DNA from 2 places in the Caballeronia sp. SL2Y3 genome. Region 2 is predicted to be linked to the other one. Evidence: riboswitches for the same ligand, from Rfam matches in the RefSeq annotation. Region 2 holds a riboswitch; the other holds the start of a gene.
The links. Region 2 has a riboswitch for cobalamin ahead of LDZ26_RS15845 (cobalamin biosynthesis protein). Riboswitches for the same ligand answer to the same signal wherever they lie in the genome.
Positions count from the first base shown of each region.

Region 1: linked by a shared signal. The riboswitch ahead of LDZ26_RS02880 (TonB-dependent receptor domain-containing protein) and the one ahead of LDZ26_RS15845 (cobalamin biosynthesis protein) in region 2 are both predicted to bind cobalamin.

Region 1 covers NZ_CP084260.1:605,066-611,350, reverse strand. The annotation lists gene LDZ26_RS02885 (FecCD family ABC transporter permease) at 1-952, opposite strand, end outside; gene LDZ26_RS02880 (TonB-dependent receptor domain-containing protein) at 988-2,859, opposite strand; cobalamin riboswitch at 2,943-3,238, opposite strand; gene LDZ26_RS02875 (ATPase) at 3,500-3,889, shown strand; gene LDZ26_RS02870 (cell division protein ZapA) at 3,886-4,200, shown strand; RNA gene ssrS (6S RNA) at 4,319-4,501, shown strand; gene LDZ26_RS02860 (EVE domain-containing protein) at 4,593-5,051, shown strand; gene LDZ26_RS02855 (SIMPL domain-containing protein) at 5,131-5,856, shown strand; gene lgt (prolipoprotein diacylglyceryl transferase) at 5,911-6,285, opposite strand, start outside.
Region 2 covers NZ_CP084261.1:551,540-557,824, forward strand. The annotation lists gene LDZ26_RS15825 (CbtA family protein) at 1-70, shown strand, start outside; gene LDZ26_RS15830 (DUF1289 domain-containing protein) at 67-297, opposite strand; gene LDZ26_RS15835 (cobyrinate a,c-diamide synthase) at 294-1,592, opposite strand; gene cobO (cob(I)yrinic acid a,c-diamide adenosyltransferase) at 1,597-2,199, opposite strand; gene LDZ26_RS15845 (cobalamin biosynthesis protein) at 2,208-2,585, opposite strand; cobalamin riboswitch at 2,671-2,919, opposite strand; cobalamin riboswitch at 2,973-3,220, shown strand; gene cobW (cobalamin biosynthesis protein CobW) at 3,346-4,425, shown strand; gene cobN (cobaltochelatase subunit CobN) at 4,430-6,285, shown strand, end outside.

The DNA of each region.
Region 1 (6,285 bases), on a different replicon from region 2:
TCAGCGCCGTGACGACGCCCACCGGCAACTGCGCCGGCGCGATGACCGTCCGCGCGGCGAGGTCCGCGCTCATCACGGCGAGGCCGCCCGCGAGCGCGGCGGCGGGCACGAGCATGCGCTGGTCGTTGCCGAACGCGAGCCGCAGCAGATGCGGCACCACGAGCCCGACGAAGCCGATGGTCCCCGCCGTAGTCACCGCTGCCGCCGCCGCGAGCGATGCCACCAGATACACGCGCAGCCGCACGCGTTCCACCGGCACGCCGAGCGAACGCGCGGTGGCTTCGCCGCGCAACAGCACGTTCAACTGCGGCGCGCACGGCACGATCAACGCGAGCGCCACGCCGAGCGCGATCATCGCGGGCCACGGCGTCGATGCGCCGTTGAGGTCGCCGGTCAGCCAGAAGACCATGCCGCGCAGCCGGTTCTCGGGCGCCACGCTGAGTATCAGCGTGATGAGCGCGCCCCAGCCCGCCGCGACCACGACGCCCGTGAGCAAGAGCCGTGGCGATGCGTCCTGTTCGCCGTGCCACATGTGCGTGCGCGCAAGTCCGAGCACCAGCACGATGGATGCGAGCGCGCCCGCGCACGCGGCGAGATCGACGCCCCACCACGGCATCGACGCGAGCATCGCGGAAAGAGCGAACGCCGCCGCGCCGCCGGACACGCCGAGCACGTACGGTTCAGCGAGCGGATTGCGCAGCAGCACTTGCAGCAGCGCCCCGGCGAGCGCGAGCAGCGCGCCCGATGCGAAGCCCGCGAGCGCGCGCGGCAATCGCAGGTTCAGCACGATTTCATCGGCGATATCGGGCGTGGCCGCGTGCGCGTGCAGCAGCGCGGCGATGGCGCGCGTCGGCGGCAGCGCGACGCTTCCGAGCGCGAGCGACGCCGCCAGCACGACGACGACCGCCGCGCCCAACGCGAGCCAGATCGCGGCGGCGCGGCCTGCGTGCATCGCCTTCATCGGACGGCGCGCGTCAGCGGCGTGGCTCACGACGGATGCCAGCCGATCGTGACGTAAGCGCCGCGACGCGGCGTGTTGTACGAGTAAGCCAGTTCATAGTTGCGGTCGAACAGGTTGTCGATGCGCGCATTCACGTACCACGACTTCGTGATGTCGTATTGCGCGGACAGATTGACGACGCCGTAGCCCGCGAGCGTCGAATCGTAATCGCTGCGCGCGCCGCTCACGATCCACTCGCCGCCCACGCGCCAGCGCCCGATCGACCGATGCGCCGACAGCGACGCGAAGCGCCGCGCGCGACGCGTCAACTCTTCGTGATTCGTCTCGTCGACGGGATTCTGGAACGTCACGCTCGCGCGCACGTCCGTTGCGCCCACGTGTCCCGCCCACGATCCCTCGACGCCCTGCACCTTCGCGCGCCCCACGTTCTGCGCGGTATAGAAGCCGCTGCTGTCGCCCACGTAGTCGATCAGATTCGAATAGCGCGTCTCGAATGCCGTCACGCGCATCACGCCGATCTTGTCCGATGCGTACTGCAACGCGGCCTCGGCCGAATGGCTGCGCTCCGGCTGTATCGACGGATTGCCGCTGAACGGATAGTAGAGATCGTCGAAGCTCGGCGCGCGAAACGACGCCGCGTAGCTCGCGCTCGCGCGCCAGTGCGAATCGAAGTTGTACGCGTAGCCCAGATAGTAGCTGTTCGCGCCGCCGAAGTCGGAATACTGGTCGCGGCGCACGTTGGCCTGCACTTCGCTCGGACCGAAGCGGCCGACATAGCCCGCGAAAACGGAGTTCACATGCCGGTCGGGCGCGCTGAACTGGTCCGAATCGAGCGACTGGTCGAGGTGCTCGTAGCCGAACACGAGCTTGTGCGCGTCTGTGAGCCGAAAGTCGTTCTGCCACAGATACTGATGATTCTCCGAGTCGAAGCGGCTCGTATAGACGCCGTTCTTCTCGATGTTCGCGCGGTCTTGCCCCTGCGCGACGGTGAAGTGCGTCGTCCAGTTGTCGGTGAGCTTGCCGTTCGCGAACACCGACGCCGAGCGCACGCGATCATGCGATTCGTTGAGATCGGTCGGCACGCCGTAGGGATCGTCGAAGCTGTTCACGCCGTTCGATTGCAGGAAGCGCACGCCCGCGTCCCACTTGTCGCTGAACTTGTGGCGCAGCGTCGCGGCGACGCTTTCGTTCAGATAACCGTTCGCGTTCGGATTCGCGCCGGGCGCGCGCGCGGGATCGATCGACGAAAAGCCGTCGGTCTTCTCGCGCGACACGTTCAGGCTGAACGTGGTGCGGCCCTCGGCATCGAGCGCGCCGTCGACGCCCGCCGATTGCCGTTGCGTGTGATAGCTGCCGTATTCGGCTTCGAAGTGAAAGCGCGGCGGATGTGCTTCGCCCTCCTTCGTGAAAATCTGCACGACGCCGCCGATCGCGTTCGATCCATACAGCGCCGACACATTGCCATTGACCACTTCGACGCGGCCGGTCTGATCGAGCATCAATTGCGACAACTGCGCCGCGCCCAGAGAGACGGATTCGACGCGCACGCCGTCGATCAGCACGAGCGATTGCGTCGACGACGCGCCGCGTATGAAGACGCCCGAGGTCGCGCCGGGCCCGCCGTTGCGCGTGATCTGCACGCCGGGCGCGAGCGCGATGAGTCCGAGCACATCGTCCGCATTGCTGTCGGCGATGTCTTGCGCGTCGAAGAGCGTCGCCTGCGGGATGGAATCGGCGAGCGGTTGCGCGCCGCGCGTCGCCGTGACGACGACGGGCGCGAGTGTCTGCGACGGAGAATCGGAATCGGCGTGCGCGGCCTGGACAAGCGGCGCACTCGCGGCGGCGCACATCACGACGCGCGCCGCGCGACGAATGAGGCCGGACGAAGGCAAGACCATGTGGATGCGTTCCCGTTGGAGACTGGCGCGTGCCCCGCTCCCCGCGAGGTCTGTGCGCGACGCACGCGCCGTCTTGCGAAGCATCGGCGCGCTGGACGATTGGCCGGTATCCGGGCTGGCGACGCATCGTCCCGCCTTCCCGCGCTTCGAAGCGCAGTGGCGCCGACACGTTTCTTGCAGTCGCGTCTCCAATGGCAAACGACCACGGAGCAACACGGAGAAACGCGCGAGGGACGACTTGCAACTTGCGTTGCGGTCGCTTACCGTTGCGGGGGCAGCACAGGTTGGCGAGCCGCGCGAGGCGAGACGACGCTTCCTGTTTCCCGTTTGACTGCGCCGCAAGAAAGGCGGCGCGAGCACCAAAAGTGCGGCAAGTGTAGGAGCGCGCATGGGGGCCGTCAAGAAGGCGCGCGGCGCCTCACCGCGAGGTCTGGACAACGAGCAAGCGACGAGCAAGCGACGAGCAAGCGACGAGCGAGCATCGTCAGCCGCGCATCCGGGTGCGTCACGCGCGGACATTCCACACATGAATACGCGGCGATGCGCGCAAGATCGCGTGTTGTTACGTCTCGAAACGAGACAATTATCGGAAGCGCCTTTGAACCGCGCTAAAATGCCAGGTCTTTAGAGGACGCAGCACATGCTCAACGAACTCGAATCACTGTCAGGGAACATCGGCCGGCTGATCAAGATCAGCGAGCGCCACAATCAGGCGCGTCTCGCGCTCGAAGCACAAATGGAACAGCTGCGCGCCGATTACGCCAGCGTTCAGGCCGAACTCGCGCAGGTTCGCCAGGAGCGCGACGCGCTGCAAGGCGAACGGGATTCGCTGTCCGCGAAGATCGACGACGCGCAAGTGCGCCTCAACGCGATCCTCGAAAAGCTGCCGCGCGGCAAAGCGCATCATGCCGAGAGCGACAATCAGCTCGATCTTCTGAACGCCGAAGCCAGCGCGTCGCGCGAAGCGCAGCACGAACATGCGCACGCGGAAGAAGTGCACGGCGAGCATCATCAAGGAGAGAAGGCATGACGACCACGCAGATCGAAGTATCCATTCTCGGCCAGCAGTATCGCCTCGCGTGCTCGCCGGAAACCGAAGCCGCTCTGCGCGAAGCCGTGGCCCGCGTCGATGCCGAAATGAACAAGGTCCGCAACGCAAGCAGCGTGCGCGGCACGGACCGCATCGCGGTAATGGCCGCGCTTTCGTTGGCGTCCGAATTGCTCAAGCTGCAGGAAAGCGTGCGCCACGGCGAAGCGTTCCCGGCCGAGGAAATCCGCCGCACCATGCATTCGATGAACGAGCAGCTCGGCGCTGTCATTGCGCAATATGAAGCGCACTGAGCGAAGCGCACTGACGGTCATGCGCTGACCTAATCAGCGTCGCGATATCCATCAAAAAAAGATACCGCGAGAAACGCGGGCAAACGCTGCAAGGACCAAACGTTTGGTGTACAGTGAGGTCTCCCTGCCTGGTACGCCAAGGTCATATATTCCTTGAACCAATGCTACATTGGCACGGTTGCGGAACGTTGCAGCACGGGCGCGCGCGTCACTCTGTCTGATGTACCCGAAGTGTTGCTTACCGCGACCAATCTTGAACCCAGGTTCAGGATGCCGGCCTAGCGGCTGAGGCGGGGACCTTATTTACGAAGCACGAACGGCATCGGTTCTTACCGGTGCCGTTTTCATTTGCATCGCCCAAAACCGCACGCACACTCCTTCACGCCGAAATCATGCGCTACTGGCTGATGAAGTCCGAACCGGACGAAGCGAGCATCGATCATCTCGCGCACGCGCCCAAGAAGACGCTGCCGTGGACCGGCGTGCGCAACTATCAGGCGCGCAACTTCATGCGCGACCAGATGAAGATCGGCGACGGCGTGCTCTTCTACCATTCGAGTTGCCCCGAGCCCGGTATCGCGGGAATCGCGAAGGTCTGCTCGACGGCGCATCCCGATCCCACGCAGTTCGATCCCGAAAGCGCCTACTACGATCCCAAGTCCAAGCAGGACACGCCGCGCTGGATGCTCGTGGATGTGAGATTCGTGAAGAAGACGCGGCTCATTGCGCTCGCCGAACTTCGTGAGCACGCGGAGCTCGCCGGCATGCAAGTGCTCGCGCGCGGCAACCGGCTGTCGATCACGCCTGTCACCGAGGACGAGTGGCGCTTTATTACCGAACGCCTCGTCTAGAGCAGGAACTAAGGGCTGCAGGCCGACGCCTAAGTGCGGTCGCGAATCACGCGACGCCTTGCGTTGGAGCCCTTCGATGATGAACAAGAAAACCGCCGCCGCCCTCGCCCTCGCGATGTCGGGCGCCACTCTCGCCTATTCCGCCTCGGCCGCCGCGCAGACGGTCATCGCCAATCCGCAGCCCGCGGGCGTGCTCTCGCTCTCGGCGCAGGCGAGCGCGCAAGTGCCGCAGGATGTCGTCACCATCACGCTCTTTTACGAGCAGGAAGCCGCCGATCCGTCATCGCTCACCGCGACGCTCAATCAGCGCGCCGAAGCCGCACTGCGCGAAGCGAAGGGTGTGGATGGCGTGACCGCGAAGAGCGGCTCGTTCACCGTGTATCCGTCGACCGACCGCGACGGCAAGATTTCCGCGTGGCGCGGGCGCACGGAGGTCGTGCTCGAATCGCACGACTTCGCGGCGGCCTCGAAGCTCGCGGGCAAGATGAGTTCGTCGATGCAGGTCGGCAACGTCACGTTCTCGCTGTCGCCGGAAGCGCAGCGCGCCGCGGAGCAGAAGCTCTCGACGCAGGCCATCGATTCGTTCCGCAAGCAGGCGCAAGCCGCCTCGCAGGCGTTCGGCTACAGCAGCTATTCGATTCGCGAGGTGAACGTCGGGCATAGCGGCGTGGCGCCGCGCCCGGTGATGATGATGCAGTCGCGCGCCATGGGCGCCGACGCCAAGATGGCCGCGCCGATGGCGCTCGAAGCCGGCACCACGACCGTGACCGTCGATGTGTCCGGCTCGGTGCAGATGGGCCGCTGATCGAGCGAGCTCAAGCTAACCCAAGCGGGACCGCAAGCGCGGCCCCGCGCGAGATCACGCCGCGTTCGCCGCCACGCGACGATGCCGCTTGTACGCCCACACCAACATGATGACGCCCGCGACGATCATCGGCAGCGACAGCCACTGGCCCATCGAGAGGCCCAGCGCGAGCAGGCCGAGATAGTCGTCCGGTTCGCGGGCGAATTCCACCGTGAAGCGCGCGAGTCCATAGCCGATCAGAAAGAGCGCGGAGATGGCGCCGACCGGACGCGGCTTGCGCGAGAACGTCCAGATCACGATGAACAGCACGATGCCTTCGAGTGCGATCTCATACAACTGCGACGGATGGCGCGGCAGCATGTGATAACGCTGGAAGATCTCCGTCAGATGCCACTTGGCGTCGAGCTGCGGATTCTTCGCGAGCCAGAT
Region 2 (6,285 bases):
GCTCGTGTTCGGCGCGCTCGCTGCTCGCGAACTAGAGCGGCCCGCATTGCGCAAAGTGGCGGCCGTCTAAGCGTTTTCTCGCGATAACGCTGCTTGCCTTGCGGGCAATTCATCCAGTAGCGCGAGTTTCGCGGCATCGTCCATCGAGCGGAACGACTTGATCTCCTCGCGGCTCCTGAAGCATCCCGCGCACAGACCATGCGCGGGATCGAGCTTGCATACGCCGGTGCACGGCGAGCCGACAGGCTCTTGCGACTTCGCGCGCGCAATAGTAAAGGCGAGGTCGATGATCGTCATAGCGATTCGCCGCGAAAGAGCGCCGCGGCGGCGGCCGGATTCGATGGCCAATACGCGTGCATATAGGTGGCCGTGACCGGGCCGTGGCGATAGAGGGCTTCGCCTTCGGCGCCTGTCGTTGCATGCTTCGAGGTCAGATGCGGCTGCATGGGTGTGTCGAGCGTGGAGTAATGGAACGTGTGACCGGTGAGCGCGCCATGCGCGGTATCGAGCCTTTGCATTGCAAGACGCGCGAGGCGGCGCTGCATGAAGGCGTTGCCGGGGATAAGACCGAGCATCGCATGCTTCGTGCCTTCCACGTCCGTCAGCGTATCGAGCAGATACAGCATGCCGCCGCATTCGGCGACGACGGCTCTGCGATGCACCACATGCGCTTCTATCGATGCCCGCGTGCGCAGGTTTGCGGCAAGCGTAGCCGCATGCAGTTCCGGATAGCCGCCCGGAAGATAGAGCGCGTCGGCATCGGCGCGCACGGGTTCATCGGCGAGCGGCGAGAACGTGCTCACCTGCGCGCCCATTGCGTGCAGCAAGTCGACATTGGCCGGATAGACGAATGAAAACGCGGCATCGCGCGCCATGGCGATATGCAAGCCTTCGAGCAGACGCGGCGGTGCTTCGGGCTTTGCGTCCTCGAAGTGAACGGGCGGCGGTAGATGGGCAAGCGCGGTAGCGGCAATGGCATCGGCGGCGCGATTGAGACGCGCATCCAGTCCCGCCACTTCTTGCGCTTGCGTCAAGCCGAGATGACGCTCGGGCAGTGCGATATCGTCTGCATTCGACAGATGCCCGCAATAGCGCAGTCCATCCGGAATGGCTTCGGCCAACATCTGCGCATGCCGCGCCGATGCAACGCGATTGGCGAGCACGCCATGGAACGGCACGTCCGCGCGATAACGCGCCAGTCCGAACGCCACTGCGCCGAACGTCTGCGCCATGCCATGTGCGCCGATCACGGCGAGCACCGGCACGTTGAACGCGGCAGCGAGGTCGGCGCTGCTCGGCGTGCCGTCGAAGAGACCCATGACGCCTTCGATCAGAATCAGATCGGCTTCGCGCGAGGCCTCTGCGAGCAATGCGCGGCATGCGTCGAGGCCGACCATCGACAGATGCAGCGAATAGACGGGCGATCCGCATGCGCGTTCCAGAATCATCGGATCGAGAAAATCGGGGCCGGTCTTGAAGACGCGCACGCGCAGGCCACGCCGCGCATGATGACGCGCCAGCGCGGCCGTCACCGTGGTCTTGCCTTGATGCGACGCGCTTGCGCCGATGAAGAGTGCGGGGCAGGACGGCATGAGCTCAGTACTCGACGCCACGTTGCGCCTTGACGCCCTGCTCGCGATACGGATGCTTCACGAGCCGCATCTCCGTGACGAGGTCCGCCAGTTCGACGAGCGCATCCGGCGCATGACGGCCCGTCACGACCACATGCAGCATCGCAGGACGCGCCTTCAACACATCGAGCACTTCGTCGAGCGGCAAGTACTCGTACTTGAGCACGGTGTTGAGCTCGTCGAGCACGACCATCTGATATTCGCCGCTTTCGATCATGCGCCGCGCTTCGTTCCAGCCTTTGCGCGCCGTCGCCATGTCGGCCTCGCGGTTTTGCGTGTTCCAGGTATAGCCGTCGCCCATCGTCACGAAATCGCAATTGGCGACCGCGCTCAGGAAATCCCGCTCTGACGTATGCAGCGCGCCTTTGATGAACTGGACGACGCCGAGCTTCATGCCGTGCCCGAGCACGCGCACCGCCATGCCGAAAGCGGCCGTGGTCTTGCCCTTGCCATTGCCTGTGTTGACGATCAAGAGACCCTTCTCGTGATCGGCGGCGGCCTGCTTCTTTTCGTGGCCTTCCTTGCGACGCTGCGTCATGCGCAGATGCGATTCCGTATCGGTTTTCATGGGCTCTTTCAGGCTTTCTTCGTTGCTATGGCGACAGTCACATGACCGTCGATCATCTTCGGCACAACAAGCTCTCCGCCCTCGCTCGCGAGCAGCGCGCTAGGCTCGCATACACCCTCGGCGGGCATGTGCGCGAGCTGGTCTGCGCGATAGAAACGCAATGGCAGCGCATGACGCTCGCAGAAGACACGCAAGCCGGCTTCGTCGTGTTTGATGTCGATGCTCGCGACCACCGCGATGTGCGCGAACGTGAGTTCCGCTGCTCGGAGCGCATAAAGCGCACGAAGCGCACGAAGGACGGCCGCTTCTATCGCATCGGCGCTAACGCCGCGTTTGCAGCCGATGCCGATGGCAAGATGGCGCAGGCTCACGCAAGGAAACATCATCGAACGAATGGACGGAAATGCTTGCGCCGCCCATGCGTCCCTCGCGGATGGCGGCGTTCGGCGAAGGCATCGTGACAGCGAGATGCGCTTCGTCCCCTGCGATGGCCGGTATCCGGGCTTGCGGCCTTCATCGCGCAGCCTTCCCACCGTGAACGGGCAGTGGCCGTGTGCGCCATGCGCGATACCGTGCAAGCCGATACCGCCGGTCGCGTACCGTTGCGGGGACAGCACAGGTTGGCGAGCGCCTGCATGATCGCGAAGACGCCGCTTTCTGTTTCCCGTTTAACTGCGCGTTTCGTGTGAACGCGCGAGCACCAGTCGCGCGCCAACGATACCACATGCACCGGTTTCAACGCCGGCTTCCTTGACGCTCCTTCGCGGGGAGCCTAGACTTCACGCAGTTCTGGTGCCCGCGTGCGAGCTTCTTTCGCACGCAGTTAAACGGGAAGCAGGAAGCGCATCGTCCTTTATGCGAACGGACGCGCCAACCTGCGCTGCCCCCGCAACGGTAAGAGACCGGCGGTATCGCTAGTACGATATCGCGCGTTGCGCACGAAGCCACTGTCGGGACACGGCAGGAAGGCTGCGCGACGAGGTCCCAAGCCCGGATACCGGCCAGAACTTCGCAGGGCCCACGCCGCGGGGATGCGGCATGTCCCATGATCCATCAGTCGTGCGCTTTTTTCCGCAGCTCTCGCCGGCGATACCTTGCTCGCGCGACGCACGCACGACGCATGCATACACGAGCCACGGAGCGACGATGCAAACCCGCAAGATACCCGTCACGGTCGTGACCGGCTTTCTCGGCAGCGGCAAGACCACCTTGATGCGCCATATCATGTCGAATGCGCAGGGCTTGCGCCTTGCTGTCATCGTGAATGAGTTCGGCGAACTCGGCATAGACGGGGAAATCCTGAAGGGTTGCGGTATCGGTTGCGACGACGAAGCCGGGTCCTCGGAGCGCAATCTCTATGAACTCGCTAACGGGTGCCTGTGCTGCACGGTGCAGGAAGAGTTCTATCCGGTGATGGAGCAGTTGCTGGAACGCCGCGAGCACATCGACCATGTGTTGATCGAGACGTCGGGCCTCGCGTTGCCGAAGCCGCTCGTGCAGGCATTCAACTGGCCGTCGATCAAGAATGCGTTCACGGTGGATGCCGTCATCACGGTGGTCGATGGTCCTGCCGCCGCAAGCGGACAGTTCGCGGCGAACCCCGCAGCGGTCGATGCGCAACGCAAAGCCGACCCCAATCTCGATCACGAATCGCCGCTGCACGAGCTATTCGAAGATCAACTGTCCTCGGCTGATCTCGTGATCGTCAACAAGACCGACCTCATGGACGCGGACGCAATGCGCCGCGTGGAAGCGCTCGTGCGGCCCGAGATTCCGCCGCAAGTGAAGGTCGTGCCCGCGCAAATGGGCAAGCTCGATCTGCATGCGCTGCTCGGTCTGCAATCCGCGTCCGAGGACAGCATTCATCTTCGCCACGATCATCACGGTTCTGCCGACGACGAAGGCTACGTGGATCATCACCATGACGAATTCGATTCGGTCGTCGTCGAAGCACACGTGGAATCGCGCGAACAGGCCATTGCCGCGTTGCAGGCGCTGGTGGAGAGCCACACGATCTATCGCGTGAAAGGGTTCGCCGCGCTGCCGGGCGCGGGCATGCGTCTCGTGGTGCAAGGCGTGGGCCGGCGCTTCGACAGCTATTTCGACCGGCGCTGGAACGAAGGGGAAGCCGCGAGCCGCTTCGTGCTGATCGGAGAAGACCTCGATCGTCAAACCCTGCAAACAGCGTTGAACGCGGCGCTCGCAAACGCGCTCGCGCAGGCCTGACGCAATGCATCTGTTACGCACGACGCCGGGCGGTTTCGTCGATGACGCGGCAGGCGTCATGCGTATCGAGCAGACGCGCGCACCGATCGTCGTACTGAGTTCAGCCGATACCACGCTCGCGCTGCTTGCAAGCGTGTTTCCGCGTCTCGAGCCGGGCTTTCCCGAAGTGCGGCTCGCGAATCAATCGTTTTTGCGCCAGCCCGCATCGGTCGATTTCTACGTCGACGATGTATTGCGTCATGCGCGCGTCGTCATCGTCGATCATCTCGGCGGTGAATCGTACTGGCCTTATGGCATCGAGCGAATCGTGGCGCTCGCCGAGCACGAGAAGCAGATGCTTGCCATGTTCTCGGGCGATCTCACCGAAGACCCGAACCTGATCAGCAAGAGTACCGCGGATGCCGAGTTTTGCCGTGAGTTGTCGCGCTATCTGCGCGAAGGCGGCGCAGGCAATGCCGAGGAATTTTTGCGCGCGATCGGTTATCACGCATTCGGCTTCGGCCGCGCGCCGCAAGCGCCGCGTCCGCTGCCTGCCGTGGCCATCTATCATCCCGAGCGCGACATCGCCGCAATCGACGACTGGCGGGCGCGCTGGACCGACGGCGCGCCCGTGGTCGCGATCCTGTTTTATCGCGCGCATCTGCAAGCGGGCAATACCGCTGTATTCGATGCGCTCATCGAAGCCCTCGAAAAGGAAGGGCTGAATCCGCTGCCGATTGCGATTGCTTCGCTGAAGGAAAGCGTGAGCCGCGAAGTGATCGCGCGCTTGTGCATCGAGCATCGCGCATCGCTCGTATTGAACACGACTGCGTTCGCAGCCAGCGTGATCGGCGAAAGCGAAGACTTCGACATCGCGGGCGATGCGCCCGTGCTGCAGGTGATATTGAGCGGCGGCAATCGCGAAGAGTGGGAAAAGGACAACCACGGTCTCAATTCGCGCGATGTAGCGATGCATGTCGCGTTGCCCGAGGTCGATGGCCGCATCATCACGCGCGCGGTCAGCTTCAAGGGACTCGCGTATCACTGCGCGCAGACGCAAGTGGACGTGGTGCGTTATCAGGCCGATGCCGAACGCGTGCGCTTCGTCGCCGAATTGAGCCGCCGTTGGTGCAAGCTGCGGCATACGCCGAACCAGAAGAAGCGCATCGCGCTCGTGCTCGCCAACTATCCGGCGAGCGAAGGACGCATCGGCAACGGCGTAGGGCTCGATACGCCGGCATCCGCGGTCGGCATCCTGTCGATGCTCGCACGCGAAGGCTATCGCGTGGGCGAATTGCCGGGGAGCGGCGACGCGCTCATCGCCGCATTGACGCAAGGCGTGACGAACGATCCCGTGGTTCGCGACATGCGGCCGGCGTTGCAAAGCCTCTCGCTCGACGACTATCTCGACGCTTATCGCGCGTTGCCCGCCGATGCACGCGCCGCGCTGGAAAAGACGTGGGGCGCGCCGGAAGACGATCCGACATTGAGGGGCGGCCGCTTCATGATCGCGGGCTATCGCTGCGGTGAAGTGTTCGTCGGCATTCAACCGTCGCGGTCGCGCGAACGCAACGACTACGCGAGCTACCACGATGCCGAACTCGTTCCACCGCATTCTTATCTTGCGTTCTACTTCTGGCTGCGCATGCGCTTTAGCGCCGACGCGCTCGTGCATGTCGGCAAGCACGGCAATCTGGAATGGCTGCCGGGCAAGAGCGTCGCGCTGTCGGCATCGTGCTGGCCCGATCTGATTCTCGGGCCGATGCCGCATCTTTATCCTTTCATCGTCAACGATCCGGGCGAGGGCAGTCAGGCGAAGCGGCGGGCGCAAGCGGTCATCATCGATCATCTGATGCCGCCGCTTACGCGCGCCGAGAACTA